Regions from separate parts of the Anaerobacillus sp. 63XJN7_5_ISO-PGPR-S23-430 genome, predicted to be linked through region 1. Evidence: riboswitches for the same ligand, from Rfam matches in the RefSeq annotation. Region 1 holds a riboswitch; each other region holds the start of a gene.

Region 1 (7,955 bases):
GCAACATTAGACGGTCACCTCTTCCACTTTAGCGTGTCCATTTTGCTTCGCTTTTTTCTTATAGGTAATTAGCAAAAGCAGTGTAGGAATCGATGTTACAAAGACCGCAAGCCAAAGTCCATCAAGTAGTGCAAGGAAAATAAACATACCCATGACCATACCAAATAACATAGCCATTCGATGCTTCCATATAATGAAAGAAGTCCTATTTAGAACCTTATTCCTCATATAGAGAGGATAGAGTAAGGCATGGAAGAAAAGGGATACCCAGAACCAGCCCGTGAAATTTTGGAAAGGAACGTTATAATAAACGCCGTTTCCGTCCCATCCCCAATAACCCTTCACTAAATAGGCGACGGGATCAATGATTAAGTCAATTAAAACGGCAATAAGGGAGCCTACAAGGGAGTAGACGATCCATCTTATGATTCCAGGATTTAGTATTTCGGTCATTTGAAGCGATAGCACATGGGTAACGGCGATCACCATAATCCAAGCAAAACCAATCCCTATTGGAACGTCAGCTAATTTAAACCCAAAATCACCGGAATAATCATATTTACCAAAGATTAAACCATAATGAACGCCTAAGCCCTCTGCGATCATGCTGAAAGCAAAGATAAAGGAGGCAATTGAAAGCCCCCGCAAAGCCCCAAACGTACGTACAAAATAAAAGCTGCCTAATATTCCACAGAGTATAAGGAAGAAGGCATTTGCCCAGTTAAGAAACGATGGAAGTAGGTCGAAGCCAACAAGGATCAACCCACAGCAGTACCAAAAAATAAATAGTCGAAAGATTACGTTATCCCATTTCATCATGTTGCGAAGTCCCTTTCTTAGCCAGTTTGTTCATCTTTCAATTTCTGATCTTCAGCAATTAAATCTGCAGTTAACTGACCTGAAAGTGTAACCATTGGTACACCACCACCTGGATGTGTTGAACCGCCTACAAAGTACAGATTATCAATTAGTGAACTTCTAGATGGTATTTTAAAACCACCGTTTACTTTACGATCCGTTGCTACACCATAGATAGAGCCGCCGTTAGAACCATATAAATTCTTAATATCATCTGGAATGAACTGATATTCGAATTCAATTGATTCGCGAAGACCTGTCATACCCATTCGTTCTAATTTATCTAGGACGATTTCACGGTATCTACCGCGATGTTTCTCAAAGCTCTCACCAGGCTCTAATGGTGGAACATGTGTTAAGACAAAGAGATTTTCTTTTCCAGCCGGTGCCTGAGTAGGGTCAGATTTTGATGAGACACCAATATAGACCGTTGGATCGTCAGCAGGGACCCCTTCATCAAATATTTGTTTGAATTCTAACTCGGGATCTTTCGAGAAGAAAAAGTTGTGGTGTTGAAGGTGATCAAACGTCTTATTTACACCAAGTAACAACACAAGGCCTGAAACGGTAGGAGTATATTTTTTCAATTCATCTTTCACTTTTTCAGCACCAGGCTCTCCTTTAAGAAGCGTCTCGTGGGCAGGGATGCCTTCAAGATTACTAACGATTAAGTCTGCCTCCATCATCGTCCCATTCGCAAGTTTTACACCAGCTGCTTTTTTGTTTACGGTGAGAATCTCAGCGACCTCTGTATTGACTTGTACGTCCACACCTAGCTCATCAAGTAGCTTAAGCATTCCTTCTGCTATGTTATACATACCGCCTTCAACATAATAAATACCAAGGCCAAGCTGCACATAAACAAGTTGTGAAAGAATGGCAGGGGAATGATAAGGTGATGAGCCAATATACATAATAAAGAAGTTAAAGAGCTGCTGAAGATGTTTATCATCCAGATATTTTTCCGTTGCCTGATTCATTGATTTCATAGGGTTCATTGTGAGAAGATCTTTAAATGAATGCAGTTTTTGCAAATCTTGAATGCCTGACAAGCTTTTTTTGTAAAAGCTTTTTAAGCTTAAATCGAACATCGTTTTGCAATAATCTAAATAGGAGAGGAAGTTGGAATAATCTTTCTCTGAGCGCTTATGTACTTCAGATAACATAACAGCTATATCACTTGTTACATCAATCTGGGCGCCATCTTCGAAGAAAGTTCTCCATTGAGGTTCAATACGTTTAATGGTCATATAATCGTTTACATTTCGGTTTGCGCTTTTGAATAGTTTCTCAAGGACCCAAGGCATTGTTAGAATGGAAGGACCCGTATCGAATTTAAACCCTTGGCCAGAACGTTTGTTTAATTTGCCGCCAGCGCGCTCATTTTTTTCCAGTACGGTAACTTGATGTCCATCGGCTGCAAGACGAATAGCTGCCGAAAGACCTCCTAGTCCAGCACCAATAACGATTGTTTTTTTGCTCATTCCATCTCCTCCTTCATCGAATTAACTTCAAGCGTCGACATTTATACACTGTAATTGTATAGTGTGGGTATAACCTTTGTAAAGGAATCATAACGCTGTTACAGTGTATAATAGGTTTTCCTGACATAATAATTACCTAATCTTGGATATGTTAAACAATTTTGAAACGAGGAATTTGTATGCAGGTCATCCACTTATCGATCGTAGGGTTAATCTTAGTGAATATTTTTGCCTGGCTGATCATTCATGTTTCTATCTCTTATATTTGCCTTCGGTTGCCAGATTCCTTTTATGAATCTAAAAAATCAATGTTACAAAATAAGAAATGGGAACTGAAAGTGTATGATCGTATCCAGATAAGGAAGTGGAAAACAATACTACCTGATGGGGGAGATGTGTTTAAAGGAGGATTTCGGAAGAAAGAACTCAAAACGCTCACTTCTTCTTATATAAGGAAATTTATCTTAGAGACAAGACGTGCAGAGGTGACCCATTGGCTTCTCATACCACCTTCATTCTTGTTTTTCTTATGGAATCCTTTGAGTATTGGTTTAGTAATGGTTGGGTATTCTTTAATAGTTAATCTTCCATTTATTCTTATACAAAGGTACAATCGACTCAGGTTAAAACCATTATTACATCGACAGATGAAAAAAGAGCAGCGCAGGGGGAATTCCATTGGAACACTTGGGGTTTGATCAAACCGAAAAAAGAAAGAACGAACATATTGATATTTGTCTAACGGAAGACGTGGAAGGACAGGGACTTACGACGGGGTTAGAAAAATATCGTTTTAAGCATAATCCACTACCAGAAATTGATTATAATGAAGTCGATATCTCCACTCAATTTCTTAATAAGAAATTGAAGACGCCATTTCTGATCAGCTCAATGACCGGCGGTACAGAGCGATCTTGGGAGATTAATAAACGTCTTGCCAAAGCTGCTGAAGCACATGGTTGGGCGCTTGGTGTAGGCTCAATGCGTGCCGCTATTCAAGAATCGAAATCCGCTTATTCATTTGACGTAAGAAAACATGCACCAACCATTCCTATACTAGCCAATATTGGAGCTGTTCAACTCAATTATGGTTTTACAGTAGAAGAGTGTAAGAGAGCGATTGACTTCATTCAAGCTGATGCGCTTCTGCTTCATTTAAATCCATTACAAGAAGTATTCCAACCTGAGGGTGATACAAATTTCCAAGATTTAATCGATAAAATTCGAGAAGTAGCAAAAGCGATCCCTGTTCCACTCGGTATTAAAGAGGTTGGCATGGGAATCGATGCGAAGAGTGCTCAGCGTCTTATAAGTGCAGGTGCCAGTTTTATTGATGTTGCTGGAGCGGGTGGAACATCCTGGATTCAAGTTGAAAGTTTTCGTTCCCATCAAACATTAAGACAACAAGCTGCCGAAGCTTTTCAAGATTGGGGTAACCCGACAGCTGATTGTATTATTGATGTAAGGAAACAGCATCCCGATGTCCCGATGGTTGCAAGTGGCGGACTAAAAAATGGTGTGGATGCAGCTAAAGCTATTGCTCTCGGGGCGGATGTGTCCGGATTTGGTAGGGCATTACTTGAAAATGCAGTAGATGATAGTGAAGAAGCGCTATCAGATCAATTAAAGCGAATTGAGTTCGAATTACGAACAGCTATGTTTGGAATTGGAGCTGCATCGATCAATAGATTAAAATACAATAGCGCATTAAAAAAGAAATAGCCAGAGCACTGAGCTCTGGCTTTTTTGTATGAATAAGTTAAGGAACGATGTTCAATTTGTCATATTTAAACCATATGGCACCAATGACTTCGAGCAACTCCACTTGCTCAGACGAATGAGGAATCAACATTATCGGTTCCCGTAGTATAGGTCGTTCTCTAGAGAGCAAACTAGAGCTTAAGGAGGGCGACGCTAATGGCCTGGTTATCCATTTTTCCGTTTATCGTTGTCATTATCATTGCGATGAAAACAAAACTAGTGATCCCCGGATTAACGGCGGGTTTGCTAACAGCATCATTTATATACAAACCTGGATTGATCATTGGTTTACAACAGTTCTATGAATTTATTATGACTGGTTTGAAAGATGAAAATAATGTTAAAATCGTCCTTTTTCTATATATGTTTACGGGCTTAATCGGATTGATGAAATATACTGGTGGGATAAAAGGATTTGTTCAAGTTGCCTCATCCAAAATCAACTCAAAAAAAGGAGCGTTATTTCTGACGTGGGTGTCAACGCTAGGAACATTTAGTGCTCCTAGTTTCCGCATTGTAACGGTAGCCCCAATCATGAAAGCTCTTTTAAATAAAGTGAAAATCACTCCTCAGGAGCTTGGATTTGTGATAGAAACGACAGCAACTCCAGTTATTGTCTTAATGCCAATTGCTACCGCTTTTGTCGGCTATATGTCATCTGTTGTGCAGCTTTCACTAAAAGCAGAAGGCATTGAAGGAGATGGCTATCGTTACTTTCTTCAAAGTATCCCTTACAACTTTTTTTCGATTAGTATTTTATTGATTGGCTTTTATTTGAGTTTTTTCCATCATCGAAAAACGCCAGCTACAGACGCAGGTAATGTGGAAAAAAAGCTTGATGATCAATGGGAAGATTGTCATCCAGCTGTGGCGAAGGATCTTCCTACGAAACCGATGAATTTATTAATACCTCTTGGAGGAGTTATTCTCCTAACACTTCTTCTTACATATTGGAGTGGTTATAAGAAGGGGTTTACTTCTTTAATCAAGGCGTTTATTGAGGCAGATGTCCTCGACGCGATGGTCTTTGCACTTCTCACTACAGTACTTTTAACGTTCATTTTCTATTTATTTCAGCGTTTTTCTTTAAAGGACCTTGTTACTTATTTTATCGAAGGTGGTAACGAGATGATGCCGGTCATCGTCTTGCTTACTGTCGTTTGGGGCTTAGCAGCTTCAACAGAAGCTCTTGGCTTCTCGTCTTTTGTTACCTCAAACCTTGATTGGATTCCTACTTTATTTGTACCACCAGTCTTATTTCTCGTTGGGGCGTTTATTTCATACTTTATTGGCTCATCATGGGGCACATGGGGAATTTTAATGCCGCTCGGTATTTCATTAGGGTATTCTACAGGAGCAGATCTACCTGTTGTCATTGGAGCCGTATTTGCGAGTGGGACATTTGGCGCTTTTGCTTCTCCGCTAAGTGACAATACGAATACAGTTGCGAGGATCTTGCAGTTGAATCCTATGACATATGCGAAATTTAAGCTTGGCCCAGCTTTATTAGCGGCGGGATTAGCAGCAGCTGGCTACTTTGTTATCTCTTTTGTAATATAATTATTTTTATGAGTACTTTTGTATTGACATCCGTTTTAAAACCATTTATTATTGGAACTAACTTAATAATCCTTTGTTTAAAGGATCTTCTTATTCAGAGAGGTGGAGGGACTGGCCCTTAGATACCTCGGCAACGGACCTATGAACTTATGTTCAATTGGAACCGTGCTAATTCCTGCGACGAAAGTCGAAAAATGAGAAGAGGCTCGGTCTATCCAAACCCTCTTCTGTTCGAGCAGATGAGGGTTTTTTTATGCACCCTCATTTGGAAATATGTTTTAGTAGAGGGAGAGACTGATATTGCATACACTAATGGATAACGAAGCAAGAAAACAACAGCTTATTAAGACCCTTCTCTCACAAGGGATATATAAGAAGGGTGAAAAGCAACTTTATATGTTATCACTAAATGAATTAGAAAACATATATGCTCGATCAAATAAAACCATACAGAGAAAAGGAAACGGAGTGGTCATAGTGGAACAAGCAACATTTGCAGCAGGGTGCTTTTGGGGAGTAGAAGCGCTATTTCAACAATTGAACGGTGTTATTTCAACTTCAGCAGGGTTTACAGGAGGAGAGACGATTAATCCAACTTATGAAGATGTTTATTCTGAATTAACAGGCCATGCCGAATCCGTACAAGTTGAATATGATCCTTCTCTCATTTCTTATGAAGAACTTGTAGAAGTTTTCTTTGAAAATCATAATCCAACCTCCTTAAACAAACAGGGAGAAGATGTCGGAACACGCTATCGCTCAGCGATCTTTTACCACTCAAATGAGCAGGCAGAAATAGCATTGATTGCAAAAGAAAAACTCGAGCGATCTGGACGCTTCAAAAAACCAGTTGTGACGCAAATTGTACCAATCACTTCATTCTATCGTGCAGATGAGTATCATCAAAGCTATCTTGCTAAGCGTGGACAGTCTTCTTGCAAAATTTCATAATAGAAAAAAGGCTTTCTCTCATTGTCATGAGGGAAGGCCTTTTTTAGTTAATCACCTTGATTGACACCTATTTGATCAATAAAGACTTTTCCTTTCTCTGATGCATTAAATTCGAATGTAAGAGCATTCATCTTCTTCGGATTAAAGGCATTGTTTGCTTCTAAGAATCGCTGCATCGGAATATTAAAGGTTTGGAGAACCGGTTCAGTAGGTTCACCATAACGTCCTTCTTCAAAGTATTTTGTTTTTGTGTGTTGAATAGGAAGAACACCTTGCAACTGCATGACGTCACTCAGCTTAACACTAGCGGATGCTCCGTTATCTGAACTAGCCGTGATTGTGAAATCAACAGGTTGCTGGTCAGATGGATCTGAAAGGTTTGCTGCTGTGAATGTTAATGAACTGTTCATTGTATAAGCAAATGGATCCTGAAGGGCTTTCTTGAAATTTAATTTGTATGTGCCGTTCTTTGAATAGGAATGATCCCATTTCAAAAAGACCCCATGAGTACCTCTTTCTTTATCGCGTCGAAATTCAAGCTCTCCTTCATACCATTGCAGCAAGCTATTAGTCTCTATGGTGATATAGGGAGATGTCGCTGTTGTGACATCAACGTCCTCTTCAAAGGTGCTATAGATATGATACGAAGGATCTTCATATTTACTAATGTATGTTGTATCAGGTAGCCATTCGAGAGCATAGCGATAATCCTCAAACATCGGTTGATAGGACTCATTTTGATGAAGCGTCGCCTCAAGAAAGCCAGCGACATATGTGCGGGCTATTTGTCGTTGTTCAGTGCCTTTAAGAAGAGGCTCTTTATTTAATAAAAGCGTGAAAGGGAAATACGTATCGTTTTCTCCCCACGTTGTGTTAAATTGTCCGTGATTGGCGCGATCAATATAAAGGGCTGCTTTCATAGCTTCTTTACTGCCAGTTAAATCAATCCCATTATACTGTCGGTCGCCTTCGAATTCCGATAAATCACTATCATAAGAACCTTGAAGTAATAAATAATTGACATCATCCACTTCGATTTTTCGATCTGAAAGTGTTTGATAATCCGTCGGTGCAAGTGCGATAACAGATTCAATATTATAATGGAAATCAAAAGTCATGTTCCCGTTATTTGGGTAACGATCAAGGTCATTGAATTTTGCTGCTAAAATCGCAGCTTGACCACCGCGAGAATGACCTATTAAAGCAATTTGATCCATCTTCACTTTGTTGAATAATGGATTATCTTTTTGAGAAGATAATTTCTCCATTTCTTCAATATGTTTAAGCAGCAACCAAGCGCGTCCATTAATGTCTCCTGCGAGGCCACCAGACCATGATGAA
Region 2 (7,955 bases), 1.3 Mb from region 1:
TGGCCAGCGTCTAATCGGATAAGATCTTCGTAAAGAAAGTCTTTTACAAAACCGATGCCATTCGTTGTTCGCTCAACTCGTTCATCATGAATAACAACAGGGACAAGATCTTTAGTTAATTGAACGTCGAGTTCGATTCCGTGAGCACCAGCTCTATGAGCAGCCTGGAATGAAAGGAGTGTATTCTCAGGGTGCGTACCTGATGAACCGCGGTGTCCATAAATTTGAAATGAAGAAGCCATAGGTCACCTCTTTCTGATTTGGATTTAGAAATCCATCTATGTAATGTATTCGCTCATGGATTCATTTTTCCTTTGATTTCATATATCAAGTTCATGCTAAAGGAGAGTTTGAATCAATTTGAATGGATTATGATAAAGGTGTGTTATGCCTGTTATAAGGAAGGGAGAGAATAGTGTGTCTAAAGGAGTTGCTTTACCTGAAGCTCACTCTCATTATTTTCGTGGGAGCATCGAAAACCGATACAATCATCACCATTTAAGTATGATAGGTTTTAGTTTGCCTGTAAATGGGACTTCGTTTGATCAACATGTTCACCGTATTGAAGGGATTACGGTAATGGATCAGGGTCACCAACACCGTTATAGCGTTCGATCTAGTCCGCCGATTACATTACCTGGTGGTGGTCATTATCATACGTTTAGCGGTGAAACGATATCAAAAGAAAAGCATGAGCATTATTTCTCTGGTCAAACGAGTCCTCCTATAGGAAATCCTCCAGCGGATTGGTAGATCAGTTAAATGGGGTGTTTTCCTTCAATGAATTGAAACCTAAGCCTCATGATTGGCAGTTATTAAAAAAGGCGATGCACATGGCATCGCTTTTTTTACATTTTAATTTCTCGTTTGTTTTGATAAAACGTGAATGCTAGGGCACCAATCAGAATCGTGCCTTTAATAATATCTTGAGCATAATAAGGAACATTCAACATTGTTAGCCCATTTAATAGAATTCCAATTAAGACAGCTCCAATGAACGTACCGAATGCATTTGGTTTTCCGGAACCAAGTACAGAATAACCAATCAATGCTGCGGCAACGCCGTCCATAAGTAAAGGTGCACCGGCAGAAACCTGACCAGTTCCAATTCTTGAAGCAAGAACAATTCCAGCAATTCCGGCAAACAGTCCGCTAAGTACGTAGGCGAGCGTACGATATCGTTGAACCGCAACACCTGATAATCTTGCAGCTTCTCGATTACTGCCTGTCATGTAGAGTAATCTTCCCGCTCGTGTATAAGTGAGAAAAAGGTGAACGAGAATGACGCAAACAATCATAAAAATCGCTGGAAAAGGAACGCCCGCGATTTCACCCTGGCCAATAAAAAGAAAAGATGGAATGAATTTGCCTGGGGCGGTTGTCCCGTCACTCATAGGCATATTGTTGTAAATGGAAAAACCTTTCGTATAAGTTAGTTGAATCCCATTCACGATATACATAACGGCTAGCGTTGCAAGAAGATCAGGGATTCTTATTTTAATTGTTATGAAGGCATTTATTAAGCCAATCAATACCCCGATCAGAATAGGAATGAGTAGAGCGACGAGAAGTTCTTGCCGATACCAGACTAAGGCAGATGCGCTCGCAACAGTAGCGAGACTAACGGTTGAGCCAACAGATAAGTCAAAACCTCCAACAATTAATGTAAAGGTAACACCGAGTGCAACGAGTGTCACAATTGAAATGGAGCGAAGGATATCCGCAAAGTTACTGTAAGTAAGAAAGCGATCGTTAAGAATAGTGAAGATGAGAATAAGTCCAACGATGACGAGTAACGTACCATATTTGACGAAAAAGCTGATCACTTTATCCTTGAATGGTGAGGCGATCCCTCTTTGATTTTGTGTTTGTACGAGTTCAGCTGCTGATTTCAATCTTCCTACCTCCTGTAGCTGCTTGCATAATGGCTTCCTCTGTCATCTCTTCACCTGTGAGCGTGGCAGTAATTTCGCCATCGTACATGACAAGGATTCTATCTGATAGATCAAGAAGCTCTTCGATTTCGCTGGAAAAATATATAACCCCTTTCCCTTGATCGGCAAGCTCTTTTATTAGAGCTATCACTTCTGCTTTGGCTTTCACATCAATGCCTTTTGTTGGTTCATCAAAGAGAAATACTTTCTGATCATCGTATAACCATTTTCCGATAGCTGCTTTCTGTTGATTTCCCCCACTGAGATGATGGATCGGTTCTTTAGGTGAAGCTGCTTTAATGCCGAGCTGAGTTATTTGCCTGGATGAATAATTTTCCTCTTTTTTTCGATTAAGGAATCCTCTGAGTGAATGACGCCGTAGAGAAGGGAGCGTTAGGTTTTCTGATAATGAGAAATCGAGTAGAATACCCGATTTTCTTCGCTCTTCTGGTACAAGACAAATCCCGGCTTTAATCGCGTCAGCTGGAGAGCGAAAGCGGTATGTTTGGTTGTTAATGTGAACACATCCTCTTGTATGCTTTGTTGCTCCAAAGAGGGTTAATGCCGTTTCCGATTTTCCTGCACCTACAAGTCCTGCGACACCAATGATTTCTCCATGATTCAATAAGAAATTCACTGTTTTTCCAGTTTCGGGTATAAAGAGATTCTCAGCCCGCATTAAAGCATGACTCGTGCTCTTTGTTTGACGGGGTTCTTTTTTTCTAAGGGTTGATCCAACCATACTGGAAATGATCTCATCCGCTGAAACAGTTTTTGTTTCAGCGGAAAGATGAACTTTGCCGTCTCGTAAAATCGTAAAACGGTCGCTTATTTCTTCTATTTCTGGCATGCGGTGAGAAATGTAAATCATCCCCACGCCTTTCTTCTTCAGTTTGTTAATAAGATGAAATAATAGCTTTGTTTCCTCTACACTAAGTGGAGCAGTTGGTTCATCCAGGATCAAATATTGCGTCTCCTGTGCCATTGCTCGAGCAATTAAGATCATTTGTTTCTCTGACAGCGAGCATTCGCAAGCCAGTTTATCAGGTGTTAAAGTAATACCGAGAGAGTTAAGTAAATCTCTTGTTCGTTGCCGTTCTTTGTTAGAAGAATAGCGTTTGAAAGGAGATTTATTCATTGAGTCAGCCCAAATATTTTCAGAAACGGATAGGGTAGGAAACAAAGCCGTATCGACTTCTTGTACAACCATTCCGATGCCAGCTTTTTTTGCATCGGAAGGTGTATGAATCGGTAGAGGTTCTCCGTTAAGTAAAATAGAACCGCTGTCTCGTTCATAGTCTCCACAAACCATTTTCATAAGCGTGCTTTTACCAGCTCCATTCGTACCGAGCAGGGCGTGCACTTCGCCTGAACGAATCGTTAGGGAGACGTTTTTTAATACAGGGATATTTCCGAATGATTTAGAAATGTTTTGAATGTATAACTCACTCATTTGCTATCATCCTGTTGCGTTAATTTCTCCATCCACGGAGAAATAGCTGCGTCAGAAGAGCCCCAGTCATCGACGTAATTGCCTAATTCACTCATTGAAATGGTTTCGTCTGGTAAATCAGATTGTTTTACTAGATGCGGATCAAGTGAGAAAATCTCAGGCGTTTCTTCTCCAGCAATTTTCTGATAAGCAAAACGTACTTGAACACGTCCTACTTCCGCCGGATCAGTAGCGGCAGATGAAAGCCATGGGCTATTATCCTTTTGCATCATTTGGAGATCTTCGTCACTCATGTCGATGCCATAAACTTTGATTTCTTCTCGACCAGCTTGCTCAATGGCACGAGTAGCGCCTTTCGCAAATTCATCCCATGGGGCAAATACAGCATCAATATCTCCTTTGTTTGGATATTGCTTTAGAATAGTTTCCATTTGGGTTTGGGTATCAAGAGCTGTATTAGCACTCGCGGTCCCGAACTTAGCGATTTCATTGATTTCTGGATAGCGCTCCTGGAAGGCCTCATAAATCGCATTTCGTCGCTCCATGGGCGCAAATCCTCCTACCCACACATAGACAATATTTCCTTCACCATTTAAATCTTGAGCAAGCGTTTTTAATGTATTCCATGCAAGACTATAATCATCTTGATCAATAACTGTTACACCTGGCACGTTAATATCGCTATCAAACACAACGACAGGTATGCCTTTATCAACGGCTTTTTTCACTCCAGCTTCGAGTGCATCTGCTCGGCCATGATCAATTAAGATCGCATCGACTTTTTGGTTGATGGCTGTATCAAGGTGTGTAGCCATTTTGGAAAGGTCATTATCAGCATTATAAACTTGAACGCTTCCGCCAAATTTTTCAACCTGATCTTCAACTCCTTTTACGTACTGGGAAGAAAATGTACCGAGGGATGCTTGCATAATCGCTGCTATTTTGATAGGTTTTTGAACTTCTTTTGGAATGTCTGAAGAAACTTTAGACGTTTCTTCACCCGTGTTCGTAGTTGCCTCACTTGATTCCGTATTGCTTGCTTCTGGTGCACTTACGGCATCTTGCTCACTCGTACAAGCTGCAAGCACGACGAGAAGAAGAATGGATAAAATAAGTCCTAAGCGTTTCATGAATGTACCTCCGTGTTTTTAGCGTGTGGGAAAGCAAGATGAGCAAGGTTTTCAGCAGACGGTGTTCGAACGATACCGTGCTCCGTAATGATTCCGTTAAGTAATTCATTTGGCGTCACATCAAAAGCAGGATTAAATACACCAATGTTTTCAGCTGCAACACGTTCACCTTTATAGTGCGTGACTTCTTTCGTGTCTCGCTCCTCAATCGGAATCGCTTCTCCGTCAGGGATCGAGTAGTCAATTGTTGAGATGGGTGCAGCAACATAAAAAGGAACGTTGTATGCTTTTGCGATATGGGCAAGGCCGAGCGTACCAATCTTATTAGCTGTATCACCATTTGCAGCAATCCGATCAGCACCAACAATTACTGCAGCGATTTTCTTTGTTTTTAATACGTGAGCTACCATACTGTCTGTAATAAGCGTAACGTCAATACCAGCACGCTCAAGCTCCCATGCGGTTAATCGAGCACCCTGTAGAACTGGTCTGGTTTCCGTCGCAATTGCAGAGATGGAGAGACCGTTTTCCTTTGCCAGATGGAGAGGCGCAAGAGCAGTCCCGTATTTTGCTGTTGCGATCCCACCTGCATTGCAGTGTGTGAGGATGGTATCCCCATCATTTAATAGCTTCAGACCATGTTCTCCAATACGCTGACAGACAAGTTCATCCTCTTTATGGATAGTAAGTGCTTCGTGCAGAATCGCTTCTTTCATTTTTTGAACTGTTGGTAAGGAAAAGCTAGCTCGGATGATGCGATCGATCGCCCAAGAGAGATTAACTGCAGTGGGACGAGAGGAGGCAAGATATTTTCCTTGGTTGACTAGCGCTGTCTTGAACGCTGTTGCTTCGTTTGTTTGAACATGCTGACTCCAAAGAACAAGACCATACGCTGCGGCGATTCCAATGGCTGGTGCTCCGCGGACCACAAGGGCAGAAATGCTATTCCAGACATCCTCGATTGCCGTTTGCTTAAGGTAGATCTCTTGTTGTGGAAGATGCCGTTGATCGAGGAGTAAGAGATGATCACCTTTCCACTGGAGTGATGAGATAACAGTCATTTAAATGACCTCCTTGATTGCTTTAATGTATTGTTCAATCGAAGTGATGCTTTTTCGGTCTAAAATAAGTTTTTTTCCAAGGGTAAGCGCCTTTTTTTCCACAGCGAGTTTTACTCTTGGATCACTGATCGTCTCGATCTCTTCTACATGAGCAAGTCCAATCGTTCTTCGGATGATTTTACAGCCGGAAAATCCAATGCTATCGACAAAAATAGATTGTAGAAGAGCGTCTAGGTATCCTCTCGAATAACGATTATCTTCTGAGAGATGGTCGTCCCATAATGATCGGAAAGTAGATTCAAATACGTTCCAAACCTCGGTAGTGACGCCAAATAAATAAGCGAGGTATCCTTCTTTCTCTTCTTCTGATCTATGGGCCTCCTGCGACAGGATACTAAGCGCAATATTGGCGATAAAAGCACCGACATCAAAACCAGCTGGCCCATAGAAAGCAAATTCTGGATCGATTATTTTGGTTGAGCTTTCCGTAACAAACAGGCTACCTGTATGTAAGTCCCCATGTATCAAAGCTTCTCCTTTTGTTAAAAAAGAGTGTTTGAGGGAGGCCACTTCAGTGAGGAAATCGTCATCTTCCCAGAGCGATTCAACATCTGCTCGAAGCTCTTCTGTAAAGGCATTGCTTTCGGCATTATAGAAAGGATCTGAAAATACGAGGGTTTCTGTTATGCCACATAAGTCTGGATTACTAAACCGTTTGGCAAGCTCTTTCTTATTTGCCGAACCAAGACCGTAGTCAGAAGTGAAAAAGAGCGTATGAGCGAGGTAGGTACCGACGTTTCTTGCAAGTTCAGGATATATACGTCCTTCAATAAGTCCTTTGCGTAAAATAGTGTGCGTTGATAAATCTTCCATAACCGTTGCGGCTTTTTCAGAGTCATGCAAATAAACGATTGGAGAAAAGTCAGGAACGAGCGAGTGAGCTTGCTTGAGCGCCTCGCTTTCAATTCTGGACCGATCAAGTGTAAGCGGCCAGGATTCGCCAACTACTTTGGCATAAGGCAAGGCTTGTTTGACGATCCAGGATTGTCCTGTTTTCTTGTGTTGAACATGAAAGACATAATTTAAATTGCCATCGCCAATTTCCTTTACATGAACAGGAGCGGTGCGATCCAAAAGCTCGTGATGCTCTAAAAATTGCACAACTGTTTCGCTTGTAAACGGTGTGTACCCTGAAGTGATCTGAATACCCATGTAAAATTCCCCTTTCAACTATTTATGGTTGTTGTATTGCATGAAGATCGGAATTTCGGCATAAAAAAAGCCTCTTTCCGAAGAAAGAGGCTTGAAGACAGAGATACTTCACACCTCTTATCTTCCAGAATGAATATCATCCTGTTGGAAGTAGCACCGTGCCATTTAAGTCATCGATTCATCTGGACTTTAAAATAGGTCGGTTGCTGGGCGTCATAGGGCCAAATCCCTCAGCCTGCTCTTGATAAGAGAAAGTTTATGAAATTATTTTACAATTTTTTCGCTTGAAATGTATGTTACATAGAAAGGAACATGTTTGTCAATAATATTTTGAATATTATTTATAAATATCTGGACGTCGATCTTCAAAGATAGGAATGCGACTCCGGATTGATGACATTTCCTCTTCGTCAATAGAACCTGTTAAAATAACCTCTTCTTCTCCTGCTTCTGCGATAATTGTTCCCCACGGATCAATGATCAATGAGTGTCCTCCAAACGTATTATCAGGATCTTCCCCGACACGATTACAAGCAATCACGTAGCACTGATTTTCAATCGCGCGACTGATAAGTAATGCTCGCCAATGATCGGTGCGTTGCTTTGGCCATTCTGCTGGTACGAACAATACTTGGGCACCTTCAACTGCATGAAGGCGAAGCCACTCAGGAAAGCGAATATCATAACAAATGAACCCGGCACATGGGAGTTCTTCAAGTGTAAAATGACTTTTTTCATTTCCAGAAACGAGGAATTTCTCTTCATTCATTAAACGAAACAGGTGCGCTTTGCTATACTCATGAACGAGCTGCCCATCTCGATTGAACACAAGCATGGTGTTCGTTACTTCGCCGTTATGATGCTTAGCGATGGAGCCCCCGACAATATTTACGTCGTTTTTTTTGGCGAGGCGAGATAGAAAAGCAATCGACTTTTCTGCATCAGTATCTCCAATTTCATCAAGACGAGATAAATCATAACCTGTGGACCACAATTCTGGTAAAACGATGATATCTGGTTTGTCACTCACCGCCTTAGAAACAAGCTCTTCAACTTTAGAGAAATTCTTTTCTGGATTGCCAAAAGCAATATCAAATTGCAACAGGGCAAGGTTTTTCATTGATTTGTCCTCCTTACATGTTTAGAAATTGACCTTTACATGGTT
Region 3 (7,955 bases), 2.1 Mb from region 1:
TGGCAACAATATAAGTCCAACTACGCTGCTCGCTACGATAAGAAAAAAGAGAAACATCTCGCACCTCCTAAATTCATACAAAACTAATTTATCATTTCTTACGTCTAACATGGAGTTGTGAGCAAAATTAAAAGGTTTTGTTGTTTCTTTACAGACCTTAATAAGTGATTTCCGCTACTTTTAACTACAACCCTACTAAAAAAAGAGCAGCTGCCATTATGGCAACTGCTCTCTTTCATAATTTATCAAATTCACTTAAGAAGGGAATCCTAGTACGGCTTTCGTTTCAAGGTACTCTTCAATTCCGAAGTCTCCCCACTCGCGTCCGATACCGGATTGCTTGTAACCACCAAATGGTGCTGCAAAGTCCATATCTGCATTGTTCACTTTAATTCGTCCAGCACGGATGCTTGTTGCAACTTTGCGAAGCGTTTCTTTATCTTCACCAAAGACATAACCTGCCAGGCCATATACAACGTCATTTGCAATTTCGATCGCTTCATCAATTGTTTCATATGTGATGATCGACATAACTGGTCCAAAGATCTCTTCTTGCGCAATGACCATGTCATTCTTCACGTCTGTAAAGATAGTTGGTTGTGCGTAATAGCCCTTTTCAAGACCTTCTGGCTTACCAGTTCCACCTGCGATGAGTGTCGCGCCTTCGTCAATTCCTTTTTGAATATAAGACTGCACGGTATTCCACTGCTTTTCAGAAACAAGTGGTCCTACATAGTTATTTCCATTCGGATCGCCAACTGGGAATTCAGGAAGAACATTTTTTACCGCTTCTTCAAATTCTTCTTTTCTAGAAGCAGGAACAATCATTCTAGTACCAGCTGAACATACTTGACCAGAGTTTGTTGCAATGTGGCTTACAGCAGCTTTAGCAGCTTTTGTAATGTCCGCATCTTCAAGCATGACAAATGGAGATTTACCTCCAAGTTCAAGTGCCACTGTCTTGATTGTTTCTGCCGCGTTTTTCATTACTTTTTCACCAACGCCTGCTGATCCTGTAAACGAAACAAAATCGATATCAGGGTGTGAGCTAATGCCGTCACCGATCGTTTCGCCTGTACCGTTCACAAGGTTAAATACGCCTTTAGGTACGCCAACTTTATCAAAGATCTCTGTTAAAATAATTGCAGCAAATGGTGTGATCTCAGCTGGTTTTAAGACAACTGGACTACCTGCTGCAAATGCACTCGCAATCTTAGTAGACGATTGGTTTGTCGGGAAGTTCCAAGGTGTAATAAGGCCACTTACACCAACTGCTTCTTTAAAGATTGTATGATCGCCACGATCTTCTGAGAAAGAATACTCTTTCAGTGCTTTCGCTGCTTCAGAGAAATGTTGATAGCCCATATTGTAATGAACTTTCTCTGAAATGGATCGAGGAGAACCTAGTTCTTGTGTAATCACGTCAATAATTTCTTCTTTACGGTTCGCGTATTCTGCCGCGATATCTTCAAGCATTTTCACACGTTCTTCTCGACTTGTTTGAGAAAAAGAAGGGAATGCCGCACGAGCTGCTTTAACTGCTTTATCCAAATCTTCTTTCGTTCCCAAACTAATCTTGCCGATGACTTCTTCTGTTGCTGGATTGATTACGTCATGTGTTTCTGAACCTGTAGATTCAACCCATTCGCCGTTAATGTAATGTTTTAATTGGTTACGCATGATGTAAAACTCCTTTTTATGTTTAATCGATTTATATCATTTAGCTTATCTCTGCTTCCACAGTAACTGTAACCGTTAAGGACTATAGTTAAACATACGGATGCTTTTATGAAGTTGAGTAAGCGATTGCTTATTTTTGAATTCTGGGTATGCTAGCTTTAGACTATTAGATAGAGACGTGAAGAAAGGATGATCAATTATGGGACAATCCATTAAAGGCAAAATCGCATATATTACTGGGGCGAGTAGCGGTATTGGACGTGCGACGGCTCTTCAACTTGCAAGTGAAGGGGTTCATGTTGGCTTGATTGCCAGAACAGAAAGCAAGCTAAAAGAAGTCGCTGCGGAAGCAGAATCTTACGGTATTAAAGCCGTTGTTGCTCCTGCTAACATTGCAGAGATTGATGAAGTTAATAAAGCCGTTGATCACTTAAAAAACGACCTCGGCTCGGCAGATATTCTGATCAATAATGCTGGTATGGGGCGATATGGCTCATTCTTAGAAATGGAGCCCGATGACTGGAAGGAAACTCTCGAAGTAAATGTTTACGGGACGTATCATGTAACGCGGGCTGTTCTTCCCCAAATGATCGATAATGATAGCGGTGATATTATCACAATCTCGTCAAGTAGCGGCCTAAAAGGAACAGCTGGCTCAACATCTTATAGTGCTTCTAAGTTTGCCATCCAGGGCATGACCGAAGCCCTCATGCAAGAAGTTCGCCGAAATAATATACGCGTCTTCACACTAAATCCAAGCCTTGTTGCTACTGAACTCGTCTTCGGCAACAAGCTCGACGAACAGGATAAGGAAAAGTATATGCAACCTGAAGATCTCGCTGAATATATGGTTGGCCAGTTGAAATTGCACCCTCGCATTTTCATCAAGCAGTCATTGCAGTGGGCGACGAATCCGTTTTAAGCTAAATTTATTAAGTAAAAGTCGGTCATTAAGCCACTCTGACCGACTTTTATTTCATTATGAAAAAAAGTTCAACCTCTCCACTTTCCATAAAGTCGTTCGATCTCTTCCGGACTTGTACGACAGCATCCTCCAATTAACCGCGCTCCTGCTTGAAACCATTCTTTTGATCCATCTACGATCTCATCACACGTTTCATTCCCCTGCCACGTTTTTGAATTCGATTCATAGACTTCTCCAGAGTTTGGATAGACAATAATTGGCTTATCCGTTTGACCAGCTATCTCCTTTACCACTCTTGTCACAAACGATGGAGAAGCACAGTTGATACCAATCGCAGCTATTTGTTCGTTCTCCTCAAAATATCTGGAACATTCTTTTAAAGCAGTACCATCGCTAATTTTTTCTTCATTTTGAATGGTGAATGACAGCCAGGCATGAGTATCAGGAAACTCTTGTATCAATGATCCTAAAACTTTCGCTTCTTGAAAAGATGGAATTGTTTCAAAAGCTACTATATCAGCTCCTGCACTGATCAATGCTTCTATTCTTGGTCGATGAAATGCGATAAGCATCTCATCGCTAACGTGATAATCGCCTCGATACTCAGATCCATCAGCCAGGTATGCGCCATATGGGCCTACGGAAGCGGCAATAAAAGGTTTGGGACGATTCAAATGAGCCTCTCGTTCCCAGAAATCGTCGCGTGCTTTACGGGCAAGAAGGACGGTTTTCTTAATTAGTTCTACTGCTTCCTCTTCATTCAGACCTCGAGATTTCAGCCCCTCGATCGTAGCCTGATAACTTGATGTTATCCCACAGTCAGCCCCTGCTCGAAAATAATCTAAATGAACCTGATAGATGAGCTCTGGATTTTCAAGCAAGACGCGAGCAGACCATAGCGGATCATTTAAGTCGCACCCATATTTTTCAAGCTCTGTCGCAAGAGCCCCGTCCAATATCACAATATTAAAATCTTCTAAAATAGCATTAATAGGATTGTGTTTTTGTAGCATCAATTATCCCCCTTTTCTTTACTCGTTTTGTTAAATAATAACTTCCATAGCACAGCGCAATGAACGGTATTCCACAATAAAGCGCTACTCGCTGGGTAGGATCAAAAGCAATGCCTATCAGTGAAGCAAGACATAGTAAGAAAGCTAGAGCTGGAACAACAGGATAAAAAGGTGTGCGATAACCGAGCTCTTTCAATGAATTTCCTTCTTTTAAGTACCTCTTTCTAAAAAGAAACTGTGAGACGCTAATACTCATCCATACGACAACAACGGCAAGTCCAGAAATAGAGACTAGAACAACATAAACAGTATCTGGTGCAATAATACTTGAAAATAACGCAAGTGCTCCACCCACCATACTAAAAATCACAGCGTTAAGAGGGACACCATTTTTGTTGAGCTTAGCAAAAACAGGTGATATCGTTTGCTTGTTCGAAAGTGACCAGAGCATTCTTGATGAAGCATATAACCCTGAGTTTGCAGCCGATAGAATGGCCGTTAGGATAACAAAATTCATAATATCAGCTGCAAATGGAACACCAATTCGTTCGAGCACAGCTACAAACGGACTTTCTAACACTCCTGCTTCCGAAGCGGGTAGAAGAGCTGATAAGATAAAAATTGAACCGACAAAGAATAGAATTAACCGAATTAATGTTGTGCGAATAGCCCTTGGGATGGTTTGTTCAGGATCTGATGTTTCTCCCGCTGCAATACCAATAAGTTCTGTACCAGAAAAAGCAAAATTCACTGCCAGCATCGTCATTAAAATGGCGAATGCCCCATTTGGAAAAATTCCTTCATCTGTAAAGTTCGAGAATAATGAAGCGTTTGTTCCAGAGTCCATTGGAATAAACCCTACGATGGACGCTGCACCTATGATAATAAACAGCACGATCGCCAACACTTTTACTAAAGCAAACCAAAATTCCGTTTCTGCAAAAAATTTAACTGTTAAGACGTTAACAACAAAGATCACGCCTGCAAACAACGCGCTCCATACCCATACGCTGATGAACGGAAACCATCGCTGCATTAACATTCCAGCCGCTGTAAACTCAGACCCTAGCGCTACTGTCCAGGTTAGCCAATACAACCACGCAACCGTATAACCGGTTCCTCCTCCAATATATTTAGCGGCATAGCTATGAAAAGCACCTGTTTCAGGCATATGTACCGAAAGCTCTCCCAAACATAGCATTACAAGGTAAACCACCAATGCTCCAACCAAGTAAGAGAGTATCGTTCCAATAGGACCAGCTTGCTGGATCGTATAACCAGAGCTTAGAAACAACCCTGTACCTATGACCCCTCCTAGTGAGAGCATCACCACATGTCTTGACTTCATTTCCCTTTGAAAACCATGCTTGCTTTCCATCTTATTTCTCCTTACTTTTCCATCCAGAAAACAAAAAAACGCACCCAAAATGAGTGCGTTGCTGACAAAATAAAACCGAAGGCTCTCATCTATCAGGTTTATCACCCGCTGGAGTTAGCACAGTATCCGATGGACCTGTTGCTGAGGTTTCAAAGGGCCAGTCCCTCCACCTCTCTGGATAAGAAAATATATTTTAATAAAAATATCAATTATTCAAGTTATTGTCAATGGCGTTAACTATTTATGTTAACTTAGATAAAAAGTCCTAATTCATTCAAGCATCGATAGATCAACCGTATCTGCCATCTTCTCGTACCCTTCATCATTTGGGTGCAAATGATCTCCAGAATCGTACTTCGAGAGATATTTCGCAGGATCGTTAGGATCTCTCAATGCTTTATCAAAATCAATTACATCATCGAAGGCTCCGCTTGTCCGGATCCATTCGTTAACTTCCTGACGTGTTTTCTCCCCTTCTTCTGTATACATATCGGAATCTTTATATGGTGTTAACGTCCCTCCATAAATATCAAGACCCTTTTCATGAGTTGCTTTAATAATTGCTTTCATTCGATCAATGATTTTCTCTGAATCATATTCAGGATAGTGTCTTAAATCATTTATACCTTCGTGCAATAGAACCGCTTTTATCCCTTCCTGGCTTAAAACATCTCGATCTAATCTAGCTAATGCGTTCTCGCCTTTTCCTTCTTCGCTATTAATTAAATGATTCGCAGATACCCCTGCATTCAAGACAGACATGTTCACTTGAGCTTCTTCTTCATTCATTCGATTGGCAAGATAGTCTGGCCATCTGTTATTCGCATTCATAGTTGAATAATTGCCATTCGCTATTGAACTCCCCATTATGACGAGTGCACCATCTACTGAATTATTTGAAACCACCTCTAATCGATCTAGCCAGAACCAGGCTTCTTCTTTTGAAGTGTATGATGTACCTTCCGTATCCCCAGCATGATTCCCTTCCTCCGACATGTACACCGTTTGGTTTGAACGCTGATGCCATGTTGTAGGTCCAGTCTCACCATCTACTGATAAACTGACAGCAAGATTCTGATCCGCACCAACAGGGAATTCAATCGAATCGCTATACTGCTTTTCACCTGGAGGAATTGTAACGGATTTCTCTCCGTTAAACGTGATAACTTGATCTGTCTCGCCGTCTACGCTCGCACCTTCTTTGGAGACAGCAACCCTTACTTCTTTCATAGATAAAGGTAATGAACCAAATTCATTAGATAGTCGAATACGCATTTGATCTCCATCCATATGGGGACGAAGTATTAAGCGGATTGTTTGATCCTTAAAACCTTCATGCGAGTTTCCATCCTGAGCAGGCGCCTGCATGCTTGCTGTCCAAGATCCGACCCACTCACTCTCTTCTGATGCACTATTATTTGATGAAGGCCATCCTTTTGCACTTACCAAACTGATTGATCCAATGAGTGCAATGATGATAAAGCCAATTCCTATTCGTGTCATTGTTTTCTCGCCTCTCATGTTGTTTTCTATTGAACTTGTGACTTCCAAAGCGCTTCCGATAAAAAAGCCTTCGCATATTTCCAATAATCTCAGTTGGTCGACCACTCTTTGTTTCCTATTCTTAATTAAGAAGCATACCCTTATTCCTATAGAATGAAGCCGCTTGAGCTTTAACGTAAAAAACATGCAAACAAACTGATATATAGATTACGAACAGTTAAAACGGAATAAGATGATAAGATTCGCACATTATCAATTTAAAAATCCGGTCCATAGGAAGATCAACAAAAAAATCCCCTCTTTCATTATTTGAAAGAGGGGATTTTTTAATGAAAAACGGTTCAATTAAACAAAAGCGATTATTAATTCATTTACCTCAACAATTGAGAAAGCAGCAGGCCAAGGTGGACTTATTAGAAGAAATCCATAAAATTCGTTTCTCTGTTCGGTATTGTTTTTTGCAGAATGGCTACTTCCTTCTCTGATCCTTGCAGTAAACCTGCTTCATAAAGCAATTCCGGCATCTGATAGCCAGTTAGAAGGGCTGTCAACGTATTAATATTACATCGTAGTCCACGTTTAGGTGGATGCGTACAAGCGGCATTTTCTTTATCTCCCTTGTACACATTAACTCCCTCCGCGCTAATATGATAGCTCCCATTATTCCATTGTGCATGTTCATCTGTAATATGTAGAAAGAATGATTCATTCTTATCTAACTTGAATGGATACTGTTTTAGAAAGTTCTCTACGTCTACGATTCGTGCCATGAAATAGGCTTCAACTATTGTTTTCACTTTAGGATTATTTAGCAAGAAAGGAAGTTGATCGGCTACATTCGTCAGAAGTGTTCCATCATCAATCATGGAATCATGCTGACAGATATAATTCCAAAGCCCTCGTCTCGCCTCACCATCCAAACAAACCAATTCCTCTACCTCAATCGAACGATCTTTTACTTGATAGTACACATATCCTGTTAATCTGCCTTCTTCGTTTCGATATCCCGCAAACTGAAATCCTTCTGAATATACCCGTTCCCGCCACCAGCTTTCCGTTCGAACAAGCATGCCATTAAATCGATTAGCAAATTCTTCATATACTGGATTAAGCGTTTCGTAAACGTGTTCTAGTGCAATTCGTCGAACTTTACCATTTACACGTGGTAACAGTTTGAAATCTTCCTTCTTAAAATTTAACTTTTTCCAGTCATTCAGAACTTCAAAACCAAACTTACGGTAAAAGGGAATTTGGAAAGGATGGAGAAAAGAGATTGTTTGTCCTCTATTCTTCATTTCCAATAGGGCGTTTTGTAGTAAACGTGCTACTCTCCCACCTCTTCTATGCTCAGGGTATGTTGCAACCGACGCAATACCGCCCATAGCGAACTTTTTCCCAGCAATCCTTGTTTCAAAATCAATTAAATGAAGCTTAGCGGCAAGCTCGTCGCCTTCAA
Region 4 (7,955 bases), 1.3 Mb from region 1:
GGCCTGTCGCCTGTAAATGCTCTGGAACTAATTTGGTCACGTATTGAAAGGCCGCAACGTAAAATACACCAAACGTTACGCCGTGAAAAACTTGAAGAAGTATCGCTGCTTGAGGTCCTCCAACGTAAGCTAACCCTATCCATCTGACAGCATAGATCAAACCTGCTATTAAGATAAAGACCACTTCATTAAAACGCCTAAACCAAAAATGACTTGTCGCAAATATGAGAGCTTCACTAGCAACTGCAACGAACCAGGCTAGTCCTATTTGAGATTCATTTCCACCAAGATCCGTGATATAAATCCCTATGAAACTGTCATTTGCTCGATGCGGAATGGTTAAAAACATGATCGTAATCAAAAAGAGTAGGAAGCGAGGATTCTTTCCAATCCGTATGGCATCCCATACAGTAACAGGTTTATTATGTGTTTCGACATCTGATACTCTCATAGCTGTAAAAAAAGCAAGCAAAATCATGAGCATAAAAGGAACCAAAATAAAAGCTATACCAAAAAAAGCAAAAAACTGACCAACTACTAAAGTTGAAACTGCAAAACCAATTGAGCCCCAGGTTCGAATACTTCCAAAGTTTCTATTCACGCTAGCTGCTGTTTTAACAGCTAGACTATCACCAAGAGCCCCTGTTGGGGACATAAAAACATAGAACGCCGCAGCGGAGATGAGAATAAACACATAGTTATGGTTCGTTAGAAGAAAAATGCTAATGATGGCAACGCCAACTAACGTTACGAGTAGAACCTTTTTAATTGTTCCGAATTTATCGCTTATGTAACCCCAAAACGGTTGAGCCATTATGGCTGCAAGTGGTCCGATCGCTAGGATAGATCCAATTTTACTCTCAGACATACCACTTTGTTGAAAATATACTGGCATATAGCTAATGATGATTGTATTTGCTCCATGAAAAAAGAACAAGAACAGACTAAGGAAAAAGACAGAGTCTCTTTTGGTCATCTTTTAAGCCGTCCTCCCTTGCTAAATGTGATGCGCTCAAAATACTTCTTCTAACTCTATAGTAAGTACAATTGAATTGCAATGCGCTTTCATTGGGATTGGTTCCATTATTATTACTATATTCTCCTACCTTATCAACCACTTCGAACGCCAAAAATTTCCAATCTATTACAAATATCGATCATAATTTGAAGGGGATACGCATATCTTGTAGAAATATCCAATTAGTACTAAGTTAAAATGCTGATTATGGGGGATTTCTATGAAAAATGGAAGCGAGCTACAAGAGGCGAATTTAGATATTATTTTTCACCATATTTCAGATCTTATTTTCCAAATTCGTGTGATCGATGTTCACCATTATGAAATCGAAGCTGTAAATGAAGCTTATCTAGCAAGTTATGAGACTTCCAAAGAAGCCATATCTGGGCGGAGAATCGAAGACTTTCTAGGGGTTGACCAAGGAATACAAGCGATTAAAAGATTCCAAGAAGCCATGATTCGTAAGAAAACCATTCAATTTGAAGAAGGTTATTCTTTCCCAAAACAGGGCTACAAGCTATTTGATATTACACTAGTGCCACTTGTAGAAGAGGGGAATGTTTCGAGGATCATTGGAATTGCGAAAGATATTACCGAGAAAAGAATGAATGAAGAGCACCTTGCTCAATCCGAAAAGCTATCGATTGTTGGACAACTTGCAGCTGGGATCGCACACGAGCTTCGAAACCCGCTCACTTCTTTAAAGGGTTTCTTAAAATTAATACAGTTCAAAAACTCTGATCAAGACATTGATCGCTATGCCCAGGTGATGGATTCAGAATTTCATCGGATCGAACAGATTATCGATGAATTTCTTATTCTTGCAAAACCAACAAAAATTAATTTTAACTATAATCGAATCGATCTCATATTAGATGAAGTCATTGAATTGCTAAGTGGCCAGGCTAATATGAAAGCAATCATTCTAACAAAAGAGTACCACTCTTCTCTCCCAGAGATTTATTGTGAAAGTAATCAATTAAAACAAGTTTTTATTAATTTGATAAAAAATGCGATGGATGCTATCGGTGAAGAGGGAGAAATTACAATCTCAGCCCGAGAATGTAACGATAAATTACAAATTAGAATCATTGATAATGGTAGCGGAATCACAGATGAAGAGCTTGAGAAACTCGGCTCTCCGTTTTTCACTACCAAAAAGAACGGGACTGGACTTGGGCTTACGATATGCAAACGTATAGTAAAAAAACATAAAGGGAACTTAACTATCGAAAGTAATAAGGGGAAGGGCACGATCATTACGCTCACTTTTCCAAAGGGGGTTGGCAATTAACCCCCCTGTTATTCAGGGCCTTGCGTATGGCCCTTTTGCTTTGTTTGCTCCTTTAACCATCTCTCTACCATATATAAAGCTTCTTTAGGTTTTTGCCAATGTAGAACATGACCTGTCTGTGGAATAGCGTCAATTCTACATTCACCTTTCACTTCATTCCGCATCACGTTTGCTGCATGCTTTCTATTAGTTTCATCTGCTACAGGAAGTGTTGCCCTTAGGAGATAGATAGGAACATTTACCATATGAAAAATTTCTTTGCATGGTTCTTGATAGAGGGACTTCATAATCGCTCTTACTGTACTACCACTAGCCCTTAAGGCTACGCCATTTTTCCTTTCCTCCATATCCCTATGTACCATTTGCTCTAAATACTTGCTCCACCTTCCGATTTCCATTTTCTTCTTTTGTTCATATTCTTCCAATTTTCTGTAATGATTTTCTACCACCCATTGAGACATTTGTTCAAGAAGTTCTTCAAGCGTTAGTGACGGATCATCAGAAGAATGAAGATAACCGCCATCAATCATCACGATACCTTTTACCATTTTAGAGAATTGACTACTATAATGAAGTGCCAGGGCAGCTCCCCACGAATGCCCAATGAGCCAGACTGGTACGTCACTTAATGATGTACAAACCTTATGAAGCCACTCTGTTAGAAGTTCAAAAGAATAACTCTTATCTTCATTAAATGGAGGCGTCTCACCATGGCCTGGTAGATCAATCGAGATTAAATGAAAGTAATCCTTAAGACCTTCTGCCATCTCACTAAAACCAAGTGCATTGTTCGTTAAACCGTGAAGAAGAATGACAGTTGGCTGACTCCTATCTCCCCATTCAAAACCATGAACATAACTGCCATCTATTTCTATTATGATTTTTTTCATTTCACTTTTCCTTTAAACTATGACTTACTTCATATATTCGACTAGCAGGATTCATTCCCTCTCTCTCGAAATGAGTCTGATAGGAAAATCAAATTGAGATGGAGGTAATCAATGGAAATCAGAAAAGCGGTCGTAGATGATGCTTTAGCGATAGCAAATGTTCATGTAAACAGCTGGAGAACGACTTACCGTGCGCTTATCTCAGAAGACTATTTGAATTCATTAGACGTTCAAATACGCGAGGCTCGTTGGCGGAAAGGAATTGAAAATGGAAGTATTATCCTTGTGGCAGTCGAAGAAGGGGAAATAATAGGATTTGCGAATGGCGGAAAAAACAGATCAGCTGCTTACAAATTCGATGGAGAACTTTATGCGATATACCTTCTTGAAGAAGCACAGGGAAAGGGAGTTGGCAAACAACTTCTGTGCTCGGTAGCTAAACATCTTAGAAGCGAATCTTATCAGTCTATGCTTGTTTGGGTACTGAATGGAAACCCAGCTTCTCAATTCTACGAAAGTTTTCATCCACTTCAAATTGCCGTGGAAGAAACAGAAATTGCAGGTAAGACATTTAAAGAAACCGGCTTTGGTTGGAACGACCTGAATGAATTAATTGGATTTTGTAGCTAAAGGGATTGAAGCAAAATCAAAAATGATGGCCGTGACTGCTCACGGCCCTTTTTTCACTTCACACTTTCTTTTTCTTCATATGGATGGGCTACCCATCCTGATGGATCGATGAAAAGGCGTACGGCTACAACTTGCCGATCATCCATTAATGTAAAGAAGTGTGGTGTATCAACCGGTACAGAAATCACGTCACCCGGATCGAGCTCAACATCAAAATACCCCACGCTACCTTTAATGATAAAAATCCCATGTCCCGCCGTTATCGCTCTTACTTCGTCCTCAGTATGCACATGAACCTGTTCAAATTTTTTCAGAATCTTATCAAGATCAGGCGTTTGTTCAGAAAGTGCCACCACATCCCAGTTTCCATATCCATTTCGCTGAGCTAGAGAACGAATGTCATCATCAAATACACTCAGAATTTCATTTTTCTGTTCCTCTGTAACATGACAATTCCCCTTAAGAAACGTCGGTAGCTTCTCAACATCCCAATGTTCATATAACACTCCTTCATTCTGAAGAAATGCCCCTACTCGATCTTGACCTTCAATAACTTCATTTGTATTTCGTATTTTAATTACTGCCATTAATGCTTCCTCCTCTTTTGTTAAGCTAATGAAACTTTGTTGATTACTGATTAACTTACAATTGCTTGAAAGCTTCGTAATTTAAGATGATATTCAAAAAGGAATTCAAATGCTTCCAGATATTTTTTTGCTTCAAAACCATTACGTCCCCATACTGTAATCCCATGATTTCGCATCAAAATGGCTTTCGTGTCATTCTTAAGCACGTGCACCACATCATGAGCTAGTAGAGAAAGATCAGCTGAATTCTCGATAATCGGTACTGTCACTTTGTCATTCTGTCCCCATAAACCAAAAGCTTTAACTAACTCCAGTCCTTGAAACGTAACTTCTCCTTCTCCCGCAAAAAGTTCAGATATAACATTATTTTCAACTGTATGCACGTGTAAGCAACAGCCTGCATCTGTCTTTGAATAGATCGCCTGATGAATAATGGTCTCTGCTGATGGTTTCAATAGAGTCTCTTCAATTGGCTGCCCTTGTCTATCCACTAGAATGAAATCTTCTTTTGTTCGTTTTCTTTTATCCTTTCCACTAGCCGTTACTAAAAATTGAAGCGGCGAATCACTTACCTTAATTGAAAGATTTCCACTTGTTCCACGGAACCAATCTCTTGCTGCTAATTCATCTTTAATATCAGCAAGTTCGTTCCATCGATTCTCCACTTGGCACATGATTCTTCCCCCTTTCTTCAGTTAACTTTTCGACGATATCATCAAACGTTTCAAATAAAACGGCTGGAATGCCAAGTTCTTGACACTTCTCCGCTAAAAAATCTCTAGCAAACACAAAATCTGCTTGCTTTGAAGCTTCTAAATCGGTAATAGAATCTCCAATCACAATTTTTCGGTTAGCCTTTTTATCAAAACGATTTAATATACCTGGCTTGCAACAACCGCAATCTTTCGTACAATCGTCTCCACAGGCATACGGCCAAGTTATTGAGATGGTATCAGTAGTAAAATCACTGCCATTACAGAAGATATTTTCTTCTGGAATACCGTATGGCTTAAGAAGAGGATAAATAAAGAAATCGATCCCTCCACTGACGATATAGAGCTCGATCCCTTCTTGCCTCGTGTAGTCTACGAATTCGCTAAAACCCTGTCTGATTTCAGTTGTAGCTACTAAATAATCGAGTAATTCCTGTTTCAATTTGGAAGGGATTAAGTGAAACATCCTTCCGACCCCTTCACGAATGGAAATATTTTGAGCGAGCACATCATCTTTTATTTGCTCCCACTCTTTCGGAGCAAACCGTTTCATCAAAGAAACGATATTATCACTTTTCGTAATGGTGCCATCAAAATCGCAAAAAATAATCGGCTGCTTCATCGCACTACCTCCCCGCTCCCCCACTTTGTAAGAGCCTGATGAAGTTCCTCACTATTTTGAGAGGCCTGTTCAAGAGGTTGCTCTGTTAAAACAGCTTGAATGGCATCTCGGAAAGCTTTTCCGCCTGCAGCTGCTCCATCGGGATGCCCGTGCACGCCACCTCCCGCATTAATCACACTGTCTATACCGAAATCTTTTATAAGAAGCGGTACTAGTCCAGGATGAATGCCCGCTGAAGGAACAGGGAATGTTCTTTTCAGCTTATTATTTCTCGTTAAGGCTTCTGCTGTTGCGAGCGCCTCTCTTCGATCAAGCGCTACACTCCCATAAGGCGAAGGGAAAAGGGAAAAGTCTGCCCCAGCAGTTCGAAGCAACTTTCCAAGTAATAGGGAGTAACTTACCCCATGTGTGCTTGAGGCAGCCATTGCACCAGAGAATGCAGGGTGTGCCATGATTGGAACCGGAATATCCGAGTCCTCTGAAAGTGATTGCAATGCATCTAGTCCATATGTAAAAACATTAAACAGAAGCGCATCTGCTCCTAATTCCACAGCAAGCTTTGCTCGATCACTGAGGTTTGCCGTTCTTCCTGTTAAATTCACTGCGTAACGCGTTCGCTTTCCTGTCAATTCAGCCGTTTCATCCAGCATTTTTCGTAAGGCGGGTACTCGCTTTTCAAGAGGGGTTAACTCATTTTCAAAAAGGATTTCATCGTCCTTCACAAAATCGACTCGACCAAGCGCCTGCTGTTTCATTTGTTCCTGCAATTCGCCTAACGATTTTCCAATAACTCCTTTGAAAATACTCATAACGAGCGGTCGATCGTATACTTCTGTAAGATTTCGAATACCGTCTATTCCATATGCTGGACCTGGGAATTGATTTAGTAACCCTGCAGAGAACTCTAAATCAACCAGCTTAATTTCACCATCAAGTGAAAGCTTACCGATGACTGTTGTTAAAATCGCAGGTAGATCCGCACTGAAATTGATGGTGGGGTAAGCAATCGCGATGATGCCCTTTTCCCCTTTTTCCTCTACGTGAACGACTTCACCCTTATGCTTCTTTAACTGCTTTTTTTCTAATAACGGTAGATTGGTCCAAGTCCCAATCGTTAATCCAAGGGCGATCGCTTCAGCGCGCTTAGATAATTGTTGGTCATTCTTAACAAGGTAAGTTGCCACAAGATGACTCATCATGCTCATTCCTTTCCATCGCGCTAGTCCTCAATCTTTGATCATACAAAAAAGACCCCTTCACGAGGAAGAGGTCGTTATCACCATGCTCTTCCTCTTATCTTCCAGCTTTTGCTGCGAGAATTAGCACCGTGTCTTCAAGTAACCTTGAAAATCGGTTGCCGGGCTTCAAAGGGCTCGTCCCTCCACCTCTCTGGATAAGAGTATGCAACTATTCGTTTAAGTAATTGATTCGAATTATGCCAGACGTAGGAAATCCTGTCAATCTATTTTTTTACTTTTCTGAATCAAAAGAGATTAAGAGAATTAATTCGTTCAACTGCCTCCCTGAGTTTCTCTTCGGAAGTTAATAAGCCTACTCTCACATAGCCTTCCCCATACTCTCCAAAGCCGTTCCCAGGCGCAACTACAATTTGAACATTCTCAAGCAAGTAGTCCGCAAATCCCTCTGAAGTAAATGATTCAGGTACTTTTAACCAGGCAAAAAATGACCCCGCAGGAGAGGTTACATCCCAGCCAATATCGTGAAGCCCCTGTATCAATACATTCCGTCTAGATTCGTACGTTTGGCGAAGGTTCTCAACACATTCCTGTGAACCTAGTAAAGCTTCTGCAGCTGCTTCTTGCACTGCACTAAACAAACTAACGTAGAAATGATCCTGAAGCAGGTTGATGCTTTCCACTACAGATGGGTTTCCGACAGCGAACCCAACACGCCATCCTGCCATATTATACGTTTTGGAAAGAGTATAAATCTCAATTCCCACATCTTTAGCACCTTCTGTTTCCAAAAAGCTTTTAGGACGTTCTCCATCGAATCCGATCGCTCCATAAGCAAAATCATGAACGACACAGATGTCATTGGCATCCGCAAACCTAACCGTTTCATCAAAAAAGCTTTTCGTTGCTATAGCAGCGGTAGGATTGTTTGGATAATTTAAAAACATGAGCTTTGCTTTTGCAAGAGCACTCTCTGGGATCGCGCTATAATCAGGCAGAAAATCA

What was found. A riboswitch is a leader RNA that binds a small molecule or an ion and turns the genes downstream of it on or off. The one in region 1 is predicted to bind S-adenosylmethionine.
Region 2: another riboswitch for S-adenosylmethionine. It lies ahead of mtnK (S-methyl-5-thioribose kinase); the one in region 1 lies ahead of msrA (peptide-methionine (S)-S-oxide reductase MsrA).
Region 3: another riboswitch for S-adenosylmethionine. It lies ahead of mmuP (S-methylmethionine permease); the one in region 1 lies ahead of msrA (peptide-methionine (S)-S-oxide reductase MsrA).
Region 4: another riboswitch for S-adenosylmethionine. It lies ahead of AC0VYJ_RS04155 (2,3-diketo-5-methylthiopentyl-1-phosphate enolase); the one in region 1 lies ahead of msrA (peptide-methionine (S)-S-oxide reductase MsrA).

Annotation. Positions count from the first base shown of each region.
Region 1 covers NZ_CM149686.1:2,048,233-2,056,187, forward strand. Annotated here, with positions in the region: gene AC0VYJ_RS11045 (glycosyltransferase family 2 protein) at 1-7, opposite strand, end outside; gene AC0VYJ_RS11050 (carotenoid biosynthesis protein) at 7-819, opposite strand; gene AC0VYJ_RS11055 (phytoene desaturase family protein) at 837-2,342, opposite strand; gene AC0VYJ_RS11060 (glycosyl-4,4'-diaponeurosporenoate acyltransferase CrtO family protein) at 2,522-3,040, shown strand; gene fni (type 2 isopentenyl-diphosphate Delta-isomerase) at 3,021-4,064, shown strand; gene AC0VYJ_RS11070 (Na+/H+ antiporter NhaC family protein) at 4,260-5,663, shown strand; SAM riboswitch class I at 5,751-5,864, shown strand; gene msrA (peptide-methionine (S)-S-oxide reductase MsrA) at 5,964-6,614, shown strand; gene AC0VYJ_RS11080 (hypothetical protein) at 6,662-7,955, opposite strand, start outside.
Region 2 covers NZ_CM149686.1:754,557-762,511, forward strand. Annotated here, with positions in the region: gene AC0VYJ_RS04110 (glycerophosphodiester phosphodiesterase) at 1-242, opposite strand, end outside; gene AC0VYJ_RS04115 (YmaF family protein) at 418-753, shown strand; gene AC0VYJ_RS04120 (ABC transporter permease) at 849-1,823, opposite strand; gene AC0VYJ_RS04125 (sugar ABC transporter ATP-binding protein) at 1,879-3,387, opposite strand; gene AC0VYJ_RS04130 (sugar ABC transporter substrate-binding protein) at 3,384-4,517, opposite strand; gene mtnA (S-methyl-5-thioribose-1-phosphate isomerase) at 4,514-5,578, opposite strand; gene mtnK (S-methyl-5-thioribose kinase) at 5,579-6,790, opposite strand; SAM riboswitch class I at 6,905-7,041, opposite strand; gene AC0VYJ_RS04145 (carbon-nitrogen family hydrolase) at 7,128-7,910, opposite strand.
Region 3 covers NZ_CM149686.1:4,187,674-4,195,628, forward strand. Annotated here, with positions in the region: gene AC0VYJ_RS21580 (hypothetical protein) at 1-57, opposite strand, end outside; gene AC0VYJ_RS21585 (aldehyde dehydrogenase family protein) at 256-1,680, opposite strand; gene AC0VYJ_RS21590 (3-ketoacyl-ACP reductase) at 1,880-2,602, shown strand; gene mmuM (homocysteine S-methyltransferase) at 2,674-3,618, opposite strand; gene mmuP (S-methylmethionine permease) at 3,593-4,996, opposite strand; SAM riboswitch class I at 5,079-5,181, opposite strand; gene AC0VYJ_RS21605 (SGNH/GDSL hydrolase family protein) at 5,267-6,499, opposite strand; gene AC0VYJ_RS21610 (GNAT family N-acetyltransferase) at 6,913-7,955, opposite strand, start outside.
Region 4 covers NZ_CM149686.1:763,030-770,984, reverse strand. Annotated here, with positions in the region: gene AC0VYJ_RS04190 (MFS transporter) at 1-976, opposite strand, end outside; gene AC0VYJ_RS04185 (ATP-binding protein) at 1,239-2,312, shown strand; gene AC0VYJ_RS04180 (alpha/beta fold hydrolase) at 2,321-3,202, opposite strand; gene AC0VYJ_RS04175 (GNAT family N-acetyltransferase) at 3,314-3,832, shown strand; gene AC0VYJ_RS04170 (acireductone dioxygenase) at 3,886-4,419, opposite strand; gene AC0VYJ_RS04165 (methylthioribulose 1-phosphate dehydratase) at 4,470-5,093, opposite strand; gene AC0VYJ_RS04160 (2-hydroxy-3-keto-5-methylthiopentenyl-1-phosphate phosphatase) at 5,056-5,754, opposite strand; gene AC0VYJ_RS04155 (2,3-diketo-5-methylthiopentyl-1-phosphate enolase) at 5,751-6,950, opposite strand; SAM riboswitch class I at 7,045-7,154, opposite strand; gene AC0VYJ_RS04150 (aminotransferase class I/II-fold pyridoxal phosphate-dependent enzyme) at 7,238-7,955, opposite strand, start outside.